2 regions of the Vreelandella sp. EE27 genome follow, and region 2 is predicted to be linked to the other one. Evidence: predicted binding sites of a transcription regulator. Region 2 holds the regulator's gene; the other holds the start of a gene.
The links. Region 2 encodes FliA, which starts transcription of late flagellar genes. Its sites were predicted from a motif close to CTAAAGTTNNNNNNNNNNCNGCCGATA; they were not measured.

Region 1 (7,706 bases), 400 kb from region 2:
AAGCGACGACCCGGTGATGGCAAACCTGGTGGGTAAATTGAATGATACCTACAACACCAAGGCCAAGGGTTGGGGGCGCTTCGCTCTCGAGGGCGAGCAGGCCGGGCCTCTGGTGGCCTGGCTTGCCGCATACCTTAAAGGTGATCAGGACTTTATGGCGTTCTCCACCGCCCTGACCGAGCGCCTGGCACGCGAGCTGCAGGAGGCGCTTTCGGTGAGCGGGTATCTGGTGATCGCCCACCAGCGCCAGGGCGATACCGAAACGCTCTTCTTTGCGCTCGTGCATCAGCGCGAAGGCATCGGTATTAGCGAATCCCACCAGGCCGTGCCTGCTGCCCAGCTCAATACCCAGCAGCTCACCCTGGCCGCGCGGGTCAACATTACCCAGTGGCAGGGCGATGAAACCGCCAGCCAACAGTACGTCTCGTTTCTAAAGGATCGCGGCGCGAAGAAGCTGGCCGATGGCGTGGCGGCGGTGCTCGGCATGGAGGAGGGCGTCGATGCGCCTGCCGAGACCCGCACGCTGCTCAAGGCCTTTAGCGACTTCGTCGAGCAGGAAGAATTCGACGAAGAGGCCAGCCGCGAAAAGACCGATACGCTGGTGGACTACGCCAACGAGCAGATGCGCCGCGGCGAGCCGATGACCCTGGAAGAGCTCTCCGGGCTCGTCGACGAACAGCAGCCCAAGGCGTTTTATGAGCACATCCGCAACGCCGACTACGGCCTTTCGCCGGAGATTCCGCCGGACAAGAAAACGCTGAGCCAGTTTCGCCGCTTTACTGGCCGCGCCGGTGGCGTCTCCATCAGCTTCGATTCGCACCTGCTGGGCTCCAGCATCGAGTACGACGAGGGCCAGGACCGGTTGATCATCAAGCAGGTGCCCAAGCAGCTCAAAGAACAGCTTGCCAAGCGTAAGGAGTGAGCCATGCTCGACGCGATTCGGGATTTTTTTCAGGACGCGCTCGCCGAGCCCGAGCGGCGCGAAAACCAGCACCTGACGCTGGAACTTGCCTCGGCGGCGCTGCTTTGCGAAGTGATGCGCGCGGACTTCGAGCAAACCGATGCCGAGCGCCAAACGCTCAAGCAGATACTCATGGCCCGCTATCGGCTGGGCGACGCAGAAGTCACCGAGCTGATGGCGCTGGCGGATGCCGAAGTGGAGGAGGCGGTGGACCACTACCAGTTCGTAAGCCTCATCAAGGAGCACTACGACTACGCAAAGCGCTGTGAGTTGGTGGCGCTGATGTGGCAACTGGCCTGGGCGGATGGCAGTATCGACCCCCAGGAAGAGCACCGCATTCGCCGCCTGGCGGATCTTCTGCATCTAAGCCACAGCGACTTCATTCGCAGTAAACTCGCCGCCGAGGAGCGCCAACGCCCCCATGAGTGACGACTCCCAGGCCGCGAGCTTGACTGAACTGCTCGACGCCATGGCGCAAATGGAAGAGGAAAAGCGCCGCGTCAGTGTCGAGGACATTCTCGACGCCGTCGGGCGGCGCTCCTTTGGGCCGCTGCTGCTGGTGGCGGGCATCATTACCCTGGCCCCCGTTGTGGGGGATATTCCTGGCGTGCCCACGCTCATGGCGGTGCTGGTGCTTCTAACCTCGAGCCAATTGCTTTTGGGGCGCAAGGCCTTCTGGCTGCCGGGCATACTCCTGAACCGGTCGGTCTCGCGCAAAGGCTTCGATAAATCACTGGGACTGATGCGCAAGCCCGCCAAGTGGGTCGACGGGCTTTTGGGCGTGCGCCTGGCCTGGATGAGCGGCTATATCGGTATGCGCGCCACCGCGCTTGCCTGCTCGTTGGTGGCACTGGCCATGCCGCCGATGGAGTTCATTCCCTTCACCGCCAACGGCGCGGGGCTTGCGCTAACGCTCTTCGGCCTGGGGTTGGTGGCAAAGGACGGACTGGTGCTCTCGCTGGGTTTTCTGATCACCGGCGCCACCTTCGCCGCCATTCTCATGTATCTGCTTTAAACCCCGCGCTGCGCTCGAGAGTTGAAGGGAGCGTTAGCGGTAGGTCAGTAAGTTCATCACCAGCCGGTTCAACTGCTGCTGAAACTGCCCGCCCGGCGAGGGGGGCGTGGGGTCGGAGGTGATCACCACGGTCATGTCACGCTCGGGAATGACGAACAGCGCCTGGCCGCCGTAGCCGCGCCCGTAATAGACCGGCGTGGTGCCAAGGGTGGTAACGAACCAGCCAAGCCCATAGCCATCCCCGGTCCACTGAGAGCTACCCCGCGGTGTCCAGGAGTCCTCCACCCAGCCTTCGGGCAGAATGCGTTCGCCGTCCACCACGCCATCATTGCGGTAAAGCTCGCCGATTTCCACCAGCGCCCGGGGCGAAAGCTGCATATCGTTGCCGCCAAAGTAGATGCCCTGCGGGTCCTGCAACCAGCGGGGGATGGCAATGTTCAGCGGCTCGGCCAGAAGCCGCTGGGCAAGCTGGTAGGTCGACTCACCGCTTGCGTAGGTGAGCGCGGCGGATACCAGGTGGCTCGAGCCGGTGGAGTAGAGCATGCGCCCGCCGGGTTCATCCACGAACGGCCGGCTCAGCGCATCCTCTACCCAGTTGGAGCTCGCCACCCAGCCGCTGTAGTTGCCGCCCGAGGTGCGCTCGAGCCCCGCCTGCATGGCGAGCAGGTTCTCGATGCTAATCTCGCTAACCTTCGGGTCCACACCTTGGGGCACGTGGCTGCCTAAAAGCTCGACCAGCGGCTGGTCGATCGAGTCGATCACACCGGCCTGGATAGCGGCGCCGGTAATCGCCGCCAGCACGGTTTTGGAGAGCGACTTCACGTTCGCCGGGGTGGCGACTCCCGGGCCGCCCTGATGAAATTCGTGAACGATTTCACCTTCGACCGCGACGACCACCGTATGCAGGCGGCCAAGCGCGCTGGCTTGCTCGTCCAGCACGTTAAACGCCTCTCTCGAGGGCGCGTCGGCCTGAGCGGTAAAAGGCAGCCCCATGGCCATCACCACCCCTAACCCCATTAACATTGCGCGCATTGGCATTCCTTTTTGACGACGACTCGACTGTTAAAAAGCGTAGAGTCTTCGCCACGCTAGCGCACGTAAATTACGCAAAGAACCCAAAAGCCTGCTAGGATGTGGGTGTTGCCCCGATGGGGAAAGCAACCCGTTGATTTTTCTAAACGCAAAAAAGCAAGGAGCGCCGTTATGCGTAATATCATCTACATCGTGGGTCTGGTAGTCGTCGTACTGTTTATTCTTTCGATGCTTGGCCTTCGTTGATCACAACGCCGTGCCAAACACAAACGCCCGCATTCGCGGGCGTTTTTGCGTTTAGAGCGCTTTTTTAAGCGTGTTAGGCTATCCCTAGGCCCTAGGCGCAGTCCGCCGCCCCCTGGCCAAACATATCGAACATGATCTCGCGGCCCAGCGCCGTTAGTACGAATCGCCCTGCTGTGTTGAGGGTACCCGCTTCGCTCGCCTCGAGGGTTTTGCGACACCTGGCCCAGCCAGCGTTTTGCTCTTCCAGTACGGCCATCTCCCGCTTCGCCAGCCCACAGCCAGGTAGCGTAATGGTTTCCAGCACGTGGCCGTTCACATAGAGAAGCTCCGCCACGTTAAAAAGGCATCCACGCAGCTGCTCTCGGCTAAACGGGGCGGGGTGGGCAGTCGGGGTTTTGCCTTGGGCAGACATGAGGCTCTCCAGCAGTGAACGCGAAATACGCAGGCCAGTGTAAGTCACTCATGGGCATTAGACCAAGGTCTATATAAGACGATGGTTCAACGAACGCTTTTTAGCGAATTCTTTGGGTAGCGACGTAGTCTCAAAATTTCCAAACATTACAGAAAATAACCTTTTAATGAGTTAAAACAGGTCAAGAGCTAAAGAAAAAGCGCCGGATGCCGATATTCAATGCATCAACGCAGGCAAATTTCAGGTCGCGCGGTTAATTGAGCGACGCTAATCGAAGGGGCACTAATCTATGGCTTCCATTACCTCACTGGGTGTAGGGTCCGGGCTGGATCTAACTGGGCTGCTGGATCAGTTGGAGGATGCCGAGCGTGGCAAGCTCGAACCCATCGAACGCCAAATCGAGACCCAGGAAACCAAAATTTCCGCCTATGGCCAGATGAAAAGCACGCTAGCGCAGTTTCAAACCGCTGCGGCGGAGCTAAACGACTCCGCACTCTATGAAAGCCTTTCCACTAACGTGGGGGGGAGCGCCGCCACCGCCGCTGCCGATGCCGAGGCACTACCGGGCAGCTATAATATCAGTGTCGAAACGCTGGCCACTCGCGGCACGCTGGCCTCGGAAGGTGTCTCGCAAGACCAGTATGAACAGCCGCTGACCTCTACCGAGCAAAAGCTGACGCTTACGTTTGGCAACGGCGAAAGCGAAGACGTGATCATTGCGGCGGATAGCACCCTCGAGGACATGCGTGATGCGATCAACGCCGCCGATGCCGGCGTCAACGCCACCATCATTTTCGACGGCGACGACTACCGCCTAGCGCTCAGTTCCAGTGAGACCGGCGAAGATGCTTCGATCAGCGACTTCAGTTTTGGTGCGGAAGGTAACGCGCCCTTTGCCGCCGATACAACGACGCATCAGGCGGGCACCAACGCAGCGCTGGAAGTCAATGGCATCACTATTACCAGCCCCACCAATCAGGTCGAAGGCGCCATTCAGGGCGTGACGCTCAACCTGCAGGAAGAGGGCGAGAGCACCGTGGCGGTCGAGCAGAATACCCGCGCGGTGCGCGACGCCGTCAACGGCTTTGTGGATGCGTATAACGATCTAAAAGAGACCATTGGTACGCTGACGAGCTTCAACGCCGAGACCGGCGTAGCGGGTGAACTGAATGGCGACAGCGCCACGCGTAGCGTAGAAAACCAGCTGCGCAGTGTGTTGAGCGGGGGGATAGGGGGCGAGTACTCGCGACTGGCCGATATCGGTATCACCCTGCAGCGCGACGGCACCCTGGAAGTCGATGATGGCCAGCTCGATAATGCGATCGCCAATAACCAGGAAGCACTCTCGGCGTTCTTCGCCGGCGATGCCAGCGACGCGGGTATGGCAGGCCAGGTCAACCAGACGATCGAACAGCTGTTAGGCAGTAGTGGAGCGGTGAACGGTGCGATTAGCGGCGCAGAAAATCGCGTGGAATCGTTAGGCGAGCGCTATATACGCACCGAGCAGACCATCGAGCAGACCATTAGCCGCTACCGCACCCAGTTTGGCCAGCTCGACGGCATGGTGGCCCAGATGAACCAGACCAGTGATTATCTAACCCAGCAGTTCAGCGCAATGGATGCCCAGCTGGGCCGCTAGGCAGTAAAACTGAGCCGTTAGGCAGTAAAACGTAGTTAAAAGCTGGTAAGCCTTCCATTAATAAGGTATTAAACGCGCCAAAGCACGTTGAGTACCGCTTAAACGCCTGCTGTAAAGCAGGCGTTTTCGTGTCACTAAAGAAATCACGGCGTTGGCCGATACTAGTTATAGGTAAGTTTTAAACAGGCGGAGCACGCAGGCCGTGTCTACGCACCCTGGTTTAGCCTTTTGCATATAGGAGCCCCCTTGCATGGCGACGATAACCTCTTTAGGCGTAGGCTCTGGCCTCGATCTCACCGGCTTGCTGGATCAGCTTCAAGACGCCGAACGCGGCCGGCTAGCTCCCATTACCCAGCAGAAAAAAGATCAAACCGCTAAAATCTCCGCGTTTGGGCAGCTTCAAACCTCGCTGAATGGCTTTCAAGACGCGCTGGGCAAGGTCAACGACCCCAAGCTCTACCAAAGCCTTTCCGCCAATGTGCGCGGCGATGCCATTAAGGCGACCACCAGCGCGGAAGCCCTGCCCGGCAGTTACCGGGTCGAAGTGACCCAACTGGCCACCGCTGGTACTTGGGCCTCCACCGGTGTAGCCAATCGCGATCAACCGGTAGAGCTAAACGGCTCCGACCAAATGACGCTGACCCTGGGGGATGGCAAAAGCGTTACGCTTGCGCTGAAAGAAGGCAGTACGCTCGAGGATATTCGCAACGCCCTAAACGCCAATAAAGAGGCGGGCGTGAATGCGACCATCGTCAATGACGGCAGCGAAAACGGCTTTCGCCTGGCGCTAAGCTCTAAAACAACGGGGCAGGAAGCTTCTATTGAGAGCCTCACCTTTTCAAATAGCGCCACACCCGATGACGCCATTGCCACGGCCATCAGTGAAGACATCAAGCGCGTAGGTGAAAACGCCCGGCTCACCGTCAACGGTATCGCGATCACCAGCGAGAAAAACGAGATCGCCGGTGCCATTCAGGGCGTGACGCTTAATTTGAACGAGCTCAGCTTGGGCAAAGACGAAACCGCCACCAGCACCGTGGTGGTGGAGCGCGACACGCTTAAGCAGCGCGAGGCGGTCAACGGCTTCGTCAAGGCGTTTAACGAGCTGAAAACCACCATCGGCAAGCTCACCAATGTCACTGGCGAGCGCGCGACCGCCGGCGAGCTAGTGGGCGATAACTCCGTACGCATTATCGAATCGCGCCTGCGCAGCGTACTCACCGGCGGCGTACAAGGCGGCGAGTTCAACACGCTCAACCAGTTGGGCATTACGCTGGAAAGCGACGGCAAGCTGAAAGTGGACGATAACAAGCTTAGCGACATCGTGGCCAATAACCCCAAAGCGCTCAGTGACTTTTTCGCCGGCGATAAAAAAGAAGGGGGCTTAGCCGGCAAGCTTGGCAGCACCGTCGAGCAGATGTTGGGCAGCAACGGGGTGGTAAAGCTTGCCATTACCGGTGCGGAAAGCCGCGTGAAAGGCCTGGACGACCGCTTCGCGCGCATGGAAAAAACGGTGGATGCTACCATTGCCCGCTACCGCAGCCAGTTTGGCAAGCTCGATGCCATGGTCGCGCAAATGAACAGCATGAGCAGCTATCTCACACAACAGTTCGACGCCCTGGACAGCCAACTAGGCCGTAAAAAGTAGTAGCGCTCCCCTCGCGTTAACGCGGCTGTTATAACGCCCATACAGCAATATTCGACCCCCTGCCCGTAGGAGCAGGCTTCAGCCAGCGAAGCAGCGCGCCAAGCGCTGCCGGGGTTAAGCCTCTCATAGCCCCCGTTACAAAGGCCACTGCCCCTACCCCTGTAGGAGCAGGCTTCAGCCAGCGAAGCAGCGCGCCAAGCGCTGCCAACCAACCCCGGCACCCAAGCGTGATCAGATAAATGCCTCACCCCGCCATCCACCAACATTTAAACAAATTTTTTTACCACCCACCCTAAAGATTCTCCCACCCGCGCCGTTAATTAATATAACGGCGCACAACACGCCGCAAAGCAGGCCAAGTGGCCAATCTTATTGAAAGGGGAATACCACCATGTCAGTAATCAATACCAACATCACTTCCATGATTGGCCAGTCCAACCTGTCCAAATCACAAAGCTCTCTGGCCACTTCCATGGAGCGTTTGAGCTCTGGCCTGCGCATCAACAGCGCCAAAGACGACGCTGCCGGCCAAGCCATCGCCAACCGCATGAGCAGCCAGATCACCGGTCTGGGCCAGGCCCAGCGTAACGCCAACGACGGTATCTCCGTTGCGCAAACCGCTGAAGGTGGTTTGAACCAGATCAACGACAACCTGCAGCGCATTCGTGAGCTAAGTGTTCAGGCGTCCAACGACACTAACAGCCAGCAGGATTTGGGCTCTATCCAGGACGAAATCGATCAGCGTCTTAACGA
Region 2 (7,706 bases):
GCTGGGGCTTTTCATCGCCATTACCGGGGTGTCCGGATCGGGCAAGTCGACGTTGATCAACGGCACGCTGATGCCGATCGCCGCCCGGGATTTGAACCGCGCCTCGACGCTGACCCCAGCGCCCTATGCAGCCATCGAAGGGCTCGATCAGCTCGACAAGGTCATCGATATCGACCAGAGCCCGATCGGGCGCACGCCGCGCTCCAACCCGGCTACCTACACCGGGATCTTTACGCCGATTCGCGAATTGTTCGCCGGCACCCAGGAGGCGCGCTCGCGGGGCTACAAGCCCGGCCGATTCAGCTTCAACGTCAAGGGCGGGCGCTGCGAGGCGTGCCAGGGCGAGGGCATGATCAAGGTAGAAATGCACTTTCTGCCGGATATCTACGTACCCTGCGACGTGTGCAAGGGGAAGCGCTACAATCGCGAAACCCTGGATATTCACTACAAGGGCAAGAACATTCACGACGTGCTGGAGATGACCGTCGAAGAAGGGCTCGAGTTTTTCAGCCCCGTACCGGCCATTGCGCGGCGCCTGCAGACGCTTTTGGACGTCGGCCTCTCCTATATTCGCCTGGGGCAAAGCGCGACCACGCTCTCCGGCGGCGAGGCCCAGCGGGTCAAGCTCGCCCGCGAGCTTGCCAAGCGCGACACCGGCCAGACGCTCTATATTCTCGATGAGCCCACCACCGGGCTACACTTCGAGGATATTCGCCAGCTTCTGACGGTGCTTCATCGCCTGCGCGACCACGGCAATACCATCGTGGTCATCGAGCACAACCTGGATGTGATCAAAACCGCGGACTGGGTCGTCGATCTCGGCCCGGAAGGCGGCTCCGGCGGCGGGCGCATCATTGGCGAAGGCACGCCGGAACAGCTTGTGAAGAAAAAAGGCTCCCATACCGGCGAGTTTTTGGGACCGCTTTTAAAAAAGAAATAGTCAGAGTACTACTCGCACGTCAAAGGCCGGCGTTAAGCTGGCCTTTGAGGGTCGGTTAAACCCATGGCCACCAGCTAGTCGAGCGTATGCTACTCAAAAGAGGAGAAACCGATCATGGGGCAGGAAAAAAGCTGTATTGTCCGCCATTTCAATCACTTCTATTCGCTGTCAGAAGAGGAAGAGAAGCTGCTCGACTCGCTGGAAGAGAGCCCGGTCGATCAAAAGGCGGGCTCGCTTCTATGGGAAATGAAAGACCCGGCGAACGAATTCTGCACGCTGCGTAGCGGCTGGGCGTACTCCTATCGCCACCTGGAAAACGGCGACCGGCATATTTTGGAAGTGTTCCTGCCCGGCGATATCATCGGCCTGCGCGAGTTCGCCTTCTCGAAGCGCCTGGAAAACGTGCGCTTTATCACCGACAGCGTGGTGTGCCGCTTTCCCCACAAGCGGATGATCGATCTTTTCAATGATTCGCTGCCACTGACCTCGGTGATGTTCGCCATCAGCAGCCGCCAGCAAGCGCTTTTGACCGAGCGGCTGGTCAATTTGGCACGGCGCACTGCGCGCCAGAAAATGGCTCACTTTCTACATGAAATGTACGTTCGCCTGAGCCAGACCAACACAGGTCTTACCGGCCAGTTCCGTCTGCCGCTCTCCCAGGAGCAGTTGGCCGACGTACTCGGCCTTAGCCCGGTGCACGTCAGCCGAACCTTCACGGCGCTCAGCGAGGATGGCCTGGTGTATCGTGACCGTCACCACGTCAATATTCCCGACATGGCGGCGCTGGCCGCGGAAGGCGAGTTCGACGATTGCTACTTAAACGACAGCGTAAGGCCCCTGCTCGGCCAGTCCGATTGATCCGGCTACGCCTTTTTAACCTGCTCAACGGTTGGCCTTTTACATCATGACCACTCGCTTACTTGCTTCTTTCGCGCTGGGCGCGGCCGGGCTTTCGTTTTTTAGTGCGGCGCTGGCCGAGCGCTACCCGGTGAGCCAGGACGCCGCTTTTGACGCCTGGCAAGCCGTGACCCTCGAGGCCCAGGACAAGCGCCATTTCCGCGCCGTCGAGACGCAAAGCTACTCGGACGCCACGCTGAGCGTGAACGCCACCGAAGGCATCTGCCACCTGCCCTGGCTCGAGATGCGCGTCACCCTGGAACAGACGCAAACCGAAAGCCGCGCGGTGAACCTGGTACCGGCCCGGCTGCGCGTCGACCAGGCGCCGCTGATCGACACCATGGCGGAGTTTATCGTCGAGGAGGGGGATGACGGCTTCTATAGCCACTTCTACCTGGGCGAGCTCGATGCGCTGCTCGGTCAGATGAGCGACGGCGAGCAGCTTTATATCGGTTTCGAGCAGGGCGACGAACCGTCCTGGACCATGACGTTCAGTTTGGCGGGCGCCGGCGAGGCGATTCGCGAGACGCAGCGCCGCTGCGCCAGCGCCTAACGCGAGGCCGGCGCCTGGCCGTTCGGCGGCCGGCGCAGCACGAACTCGACGCGCCGGTTGGCGGCGCGCCCGCTTACGGAGTCGTTCGCCTCGAGCGGGCGCGTATCGGCGTAGCCAACGGCGCGCAGGCGTTCCCGCGCCACGCCTTCCTCTTCCAGGTGGCGCACCACGGCAATTGCCCGCCCCGTCGAAAGCTCCCAGTTGGAGGCAAACGAGGCGGTGGCGATCGGCACGTTGTCTGTGTGCCCTTCCACTGATATCTCTCCATCGAAGGTGTCGATGACCTCGCCAAGGCTTTCCAGCACCTCTTCGCCTTGAGCGGTCAGCCGCGCCGCGCCGCTATCGAACAGCAGGCTATCGTCGATGCGCAGGGTAATGCCTTCGCGGCCCTCGGATACGCTCACGCCTTGAATATCGAGGCCGTCCATCGCCGGGCTCAGCCCACTGTGGAGCGGTTGAAGTCCCGAAGAGAGCGGCTGAATACCCGAGGTCGTGGGTGTGCCGGCGGCTTCGTCGCCGGTGCCCGCCGGGGTGAGCGCCAACAGCAGCACGAACAGCGTGATCAACAACGTCAACACGTCCAGGTAGCTGGTCAGCCACCCATCTTCACTGTCGCCATCCCCGGTGAATGGCGATTCCAGTGCGTGGCGGGCTTCGCGGTTCATCGCCCTACCCCTTGGCAGGCGCGTCGTTCTCGGCGCGCGGCTTCACGTTGGCATCACGAATCTCGTCGTTGTAGTTGGCCACGAAGGAGTTCAACGTCTCTTCGATGAACGACGGCAAGCGGCGCTTGGTGATCAGCGAGATGCCCTCGAGCACCATGTTCATGGTGATCAAGCGCTCCTCGGTGCGCCGCTCGAGTTTCACCGCCACCGGTTTGAAGACCAGGTTGGCAAGCAAGATACCGTAGAAGGTCGTGAGCAGCGCCACCGCCATGCGTGGGCCGATCACCTCCAGGTCACCGGCGTCCATGACCTCCAGCATGTTAACCAGCCCCACGAGGGTGCCGATCATGCCGAAGGCCGGGGCGTAGGTCGCCATGGTGCGAAAGATTTGCGCCTCGGCGTGCTCGCGCGCCTTGAGCCGGGCGATACGCCAGCGCAGCATGTCGAAGATTTCATCTTCCTTGGTGTTGGCGATCACCAGCTGAATGCCGGTGCGCAGAAAAGGGTTGCGCGTGTGTTCGAGCTCGCGCTCCACCGCCCGCACGTCGCCCTTGAACCAGAGCCGCGACATGGACACCAGCTCGTTGATATCGTCGCGCACGTAGGTGTTCTCGCGGCGAAATACCAGCCCCACCAGGCGTACCACCCGCAGTACCTCCTTGAGCGGGTAGCTAATGAAGGTCGCCGCCAGGGTGCCGGTCACCACGATGGCAAGCCCGGGCAAGTTGAGAAAGCTCTCCGGGGATTCCGCGGTGAAAAACAGCACGCTAACCAGTAGCAAAATACTGGCAAATATACCGATCAAGGTAGAGGGGTTCATCGACGGCTCCTCGCCGGTTGGGTTTAACGGTTAAAATGCGTCAATCTGGCTCGTGCAGCCGCGCGCGCAGACGGCTAATGGCTTGGCTATGCAGCTGTGAAACACGCGATTCGGTCACCCCCAGTACTGCGCCCACCTCTTTCAGGTTGAGCTCCTCCTGGTAGTAAAGCGCCATCAAAAGCTTTTCCCGCTCGGGCAGCGCTTCGATCGCCGCGATCAGGGTTTCGCGCTGCTGACCACCCAAAAGCTCCTCAAAAGGCGCATTCAGCGCCTCCTGAGCGGGTTCCCCGCCCTCTTCCAGAAGCTCCTCGAAGGGCAGCAGGTGGCCGCTGTTGGCGTCGTTGAGCAGTTGGTGATACTCGCCGAGCGGCATGTCCAGATGCCGGGCGATCTCGCCCTCCTCCGGCGCCCGGCCCAGGCTCTGTTCGAGATGGCGGACCGCCTCGTCCATGGCCCGGGCCGAACGCCGCACGCTGCGCGGCAGCCAATCCCGGGTGCGCAGCTCATCGACCATTGCCCCGCGAATCCGCTGGCTGGCAAAGGTGGCAAAGCTCGCCCCCTGGGAGGCGTCAAAGCGCCCGAGCGCCTCCAATAGGCCGACCATGCCGGCCTGAATCAGATCATCGAGTTCGATGCTCGCCGGCAGGCGGACCTGCAGCGCCAGCGCCTGGCGGCGCACCAGCGGCATGTGCTGAGTGACCATTTCGCTGTGTTGAATTCTGCCTTGTGCTGTATACATCCTCGTGCCTCGTGGCTATACACTCGTCACTGGTAGTTCACAATCACGTGAAGCCCTTTTACCCGCATCGGCCGCTGCCCGCGCCCCAATGCGAAGCGAAACGCCAGCGGCGCATCGGCGGAAAGCCCGGCAAACCCGGTTTCGCTTCCGCGCTGGCCGCTGAGCTCGACGCAGCGCTCGGGGTGGCAAAGCCAGGCCCGCAGCGCGGCGTCGAACGGTGCCTCATACCGCCAGTGAACGCCTTCGATGCGCCCCTGGGCGATCTCCGCTACCGGCGGCGGCGCCAAAACCTGGCTGCTGACCGCCCGGTCGCTCATGGCCACCATCATACCGGTGACCTCCTTACTCCAGCTGCCTGTGCCCGCCTGAGCGGTCACTGTCAGGCTCGCCCCCATCGCCATTAGTAGCGCGACGCCTTGAAGACTCTTTTTCAGAAAACGCTTTTTCATTGTGGCCTACCGCGCTAGTAGCAGCAGTTCGATATTCAGATAATTCGCCGCCGCCTTCTGCAAATTGTCTAAAAGCCCTTCGCGGGGCAAGCCGGGCTCGTGTAGCGCCAGTAGCTGGCGGGGCCCCTGGTTGTCGTTGAGCTGGCGCAGCGTGCGATACATGCTCGCGAAGGCGTCCGCGTCGCTGCGCACCCAAAGCGCCCAGCGTGAATAGCGCTCGCAAAGCGCCTCCATCGGCTCGCTGGCATCCACCGGGACGACCTCCCAGCTTTCCGGGGTCGCCGCCCAGCGCCGGCCAAGTTCGGCCCACTCGCCCAGGCGCTCTTTGACCGGGGCGACGCTTTTCGTCGGTAGCCCCACCACTGCCAGCGGCGTCTTGACCACCGGCGTGGCGGCGTCGCTTGCCGGCGGGGTTGCCTGGGTGTCCACCTCGGGCTCGGCGGGCTCGCTCACAGCCTGCTGCGCGCGCTCTTCGTTGCGCAGGCTCGCCCACTGGCGCAGCCCCGATGCCTGGTCGCCGCCGCTCATGCCAGGGCCTCGCGGCTGACGCTACCCAGTTGGCGGATGGCGTCCCGGGTCATCAACATATGCATCAGCGCGTCGAGTAGCGCGGTATCGCGGCGCTTGCGAGATGTTTTGGAAAGGCGCATCACGTCCTGGCGCAGCGTTTGCGCGGCCTCGTCCTGGGCGTTGTCCAGGTGCGTGGCGGCCGCAGCGGCGCCGCTGGCCATCAAAAGGCGCAGTTGGGCGCTGACCTCGCCGCCATCGGCTTCCTTGAGCGCGCGCCAGGCTCGCTTGGTCAATATAGCCGCGCCTTCGCTTTGCAGCTGAGTGACCAGCAGCGATAGCACTTCGGCCCCCAGCCGCGCCGGGGTGAGCCAGTAGCGTTTGGCCACGCGCTTGGCGCTTTCCGGGTCGCGCAGCTCGCCGTACCAGGCGAGAAAATGCCGCCCTGCCTGGTCGGTGACCTCGGCGTGGGCGTTCCATAGCTGTAGCGGCTGGCCGCGAAAGCGCACGTCGACCCGATGCGAGAGTTCGCTTTCGCCAAACAGGGTCGTCAACGCGTAGCGCTCGCCCTGCCAGTATATCCGCTGAGCGCCGGTCGCCTGGCTGACCCAGGTCAAACGCTCGCTTTCCAGCGCGTCCAGGGTCTCGCCCTCGGCAAGGGTCGGCAGCAGATGGACCGCCGCCTGGCGCTGGGCATCGATACGAGCCTGCCAGCCGGCGGGCTGGCGGTGCTGTAAAAGCGTTAGCGCACAAAGCTGGCCGTCGGCGTCGAGGCTCAGATCCGGCATCGACCACTCCATGCCACGCTCGTTGCGCCGCGGTGACCAGACGATGCCCAGCGCATTCTGCTCGCCCGCCTGGTCGGCCAGTGCCGCCAGGCGCTGGTCGTGCAGTACGCCCGGCAGCGCGCCGATATCCCATACCGCTTCGAGCAGCGCGAACCCGGCCACCCGCTCACGCAGCTGCGCGAGCAGCAGGCTCAACCGACGCCCCTGGCCCAGCACGTCCTGGGACCAGCGCGGTGCCAGCGGCGCGTTCGGCCACGGCGGGCGGTCCGGCGCGGCGTCGGTATGGCCTGCCAGCGCCTGCTCGACCAGCGCAGCCGGGTCGGCCAGCGCCATATCCTCGGGCACCTGCTGGCCGTTGGAGGAGAACAGCACGCGCAGCCCAAAGCGCATGACGATATCCAGAAGCGGCGCCAAACGCCCCGCTTCGTCCTGTTTGGTAATAATACACTCGTCGAGCTCGGCGCCCGCCGCCCGCGCAGCCTGGCGGTAGCGAAGCACCACCTCTTCCAGGGTTTCGGGTTGGCTGGCGGCGTTGAGCACCAGCACCAGGCGCACCCGGGATTCGCCGCCCTGGAGCTGGCCGATCTGCTCGATGACACGCTGATCGCGCTGGCTCATGCCCACGGTATCGATGATCACCCACTGCTTGCCGCCTAACCGCCCCAGCAGGTTATCGATGGGCTGTTCGTGATCGAGGGCGTACATCGGCGTATCGAGCAGGCGCGCATAAATGCGTAGCTGCTCGTGGGCGCCGATGCGGAAGCTATCGGTGGTGACCAGCGCGACGGGGCGGGTGCCGTGGCGCATGACAAAGCGCGCGGCAAGCTTGGCGGTGGTGGTGGTCTTGCCAACCCCGGTGGGCCCCACCAGCGCCACGATACCGGTTTGGTCGAAAAAGTCCGCCTCGCTCTGGAGCACGGAAAGCCGCGCTATCAGTTGGCGGTGCAGCCAGCCGAGCAACCGCTCGTCCTGAAGTTCCAGCGCGCCAAGGGAGTCGGGCAGTGCCGCGCCGATCTCTTCGGCAAGCTCACTGCCAAAGCCCGCGCGGGTCAAAAGCGTGGTCACCGTGGCACCGCCGGTGGGCGGCGTACCCTTGGCGTCGCCGGTTTGCGATCGAGCCAACAGGGCACGCATGTCCTGCATTTCGCGCAGCAGCCGCTCGCTGACTTCCTCGAACGGGTGCGCGGGGCTCGCCTGGGCCGGCGCGGGCTGGGCGGCCAGCAGTGTTGGCGCGCTTTCATCCATGCCCACCGCTTCGAGCGGCGTGGCCTGCTCGAGCGCGGCCTCTTCGGCCATGGCCAAAATCTCGACGCCGGTGTCCGTGCGCCGATTGGCGACGATCAGCGCT

Region 1: a site for FliA is predicted at 3,855-3,881, ahead of fliD (flagellar filament capping protein FliD). Genes of this name have one in related genera too.

The regions. Positions count from the first base shown of each region.
Region 1 covers NZ_OZ309109.1:528,590-536,295, forward strand. The annotation lists gene ACWHVV_RS02530 (nucleoid-associated protein) at 1-922, shown strand, start outside; gene ACWHVV_RS02535 (tellurite resistance TerB family protein) at 926-1,390, shown strand; gene ACWHVV_RS02540 (exopolysaccharide biosynthesis protein) at 1,383-1,976, shown strand; gene ACWHVV_RS02545 (serine hydrolase domain-containing protein) at 2,010-3,008, opposite strand; gene ACWHVV_RS02550 (hypothetical protein) at 3,346-3,666, opposite strand; gene fliD (flagellar filament capping protein FliD) at 3,956-5,305, shown strand; gene fliD (flagellar filament capping protein FliD) at 5,556-6,953, shown strand; gene ACWHVV_RS02565 (FliC/FljB family flagellin) at 7,345-7,706, shown strand, end outside.
Region 2 covers NZ_OZ309109.1:133,486-141,191, reverse strand. The annotation lists gene uvrA (excinuclease ABC subunit UvrA) at 1-940, shown strand, start outside; gene ACWHVV_RS00655 (Crp/Fnr family transcriptional regulator) at 1,055-1,798, shown strand; gene ACWHVV_RS00650 (hypothetical protein) at 1,845-2,390, shown strand; gene ACWHVV_RS00645 (OmpA/MotB family protein) at 2,387-3,055, opposite strand; gene ACWHVV_RS00640 (motility protein A) at 3,060-3,875, opposite strand; gene ACWHVV_RS00635 (RNA polymerase sigma factor FliA) at 3,916-4,614, opposite strand; gene ACWHVV_RS00630 (flagellar protein FlhE) at 4,641-5,063, opposite strand; gene ACWHVV_RS00625 (hypothetical protein) at 5,070-5,591, opposite strand; gene flhF (flagellar biosynthesis protein FlhF) at 5,588-7,706, opposite strand, start outside.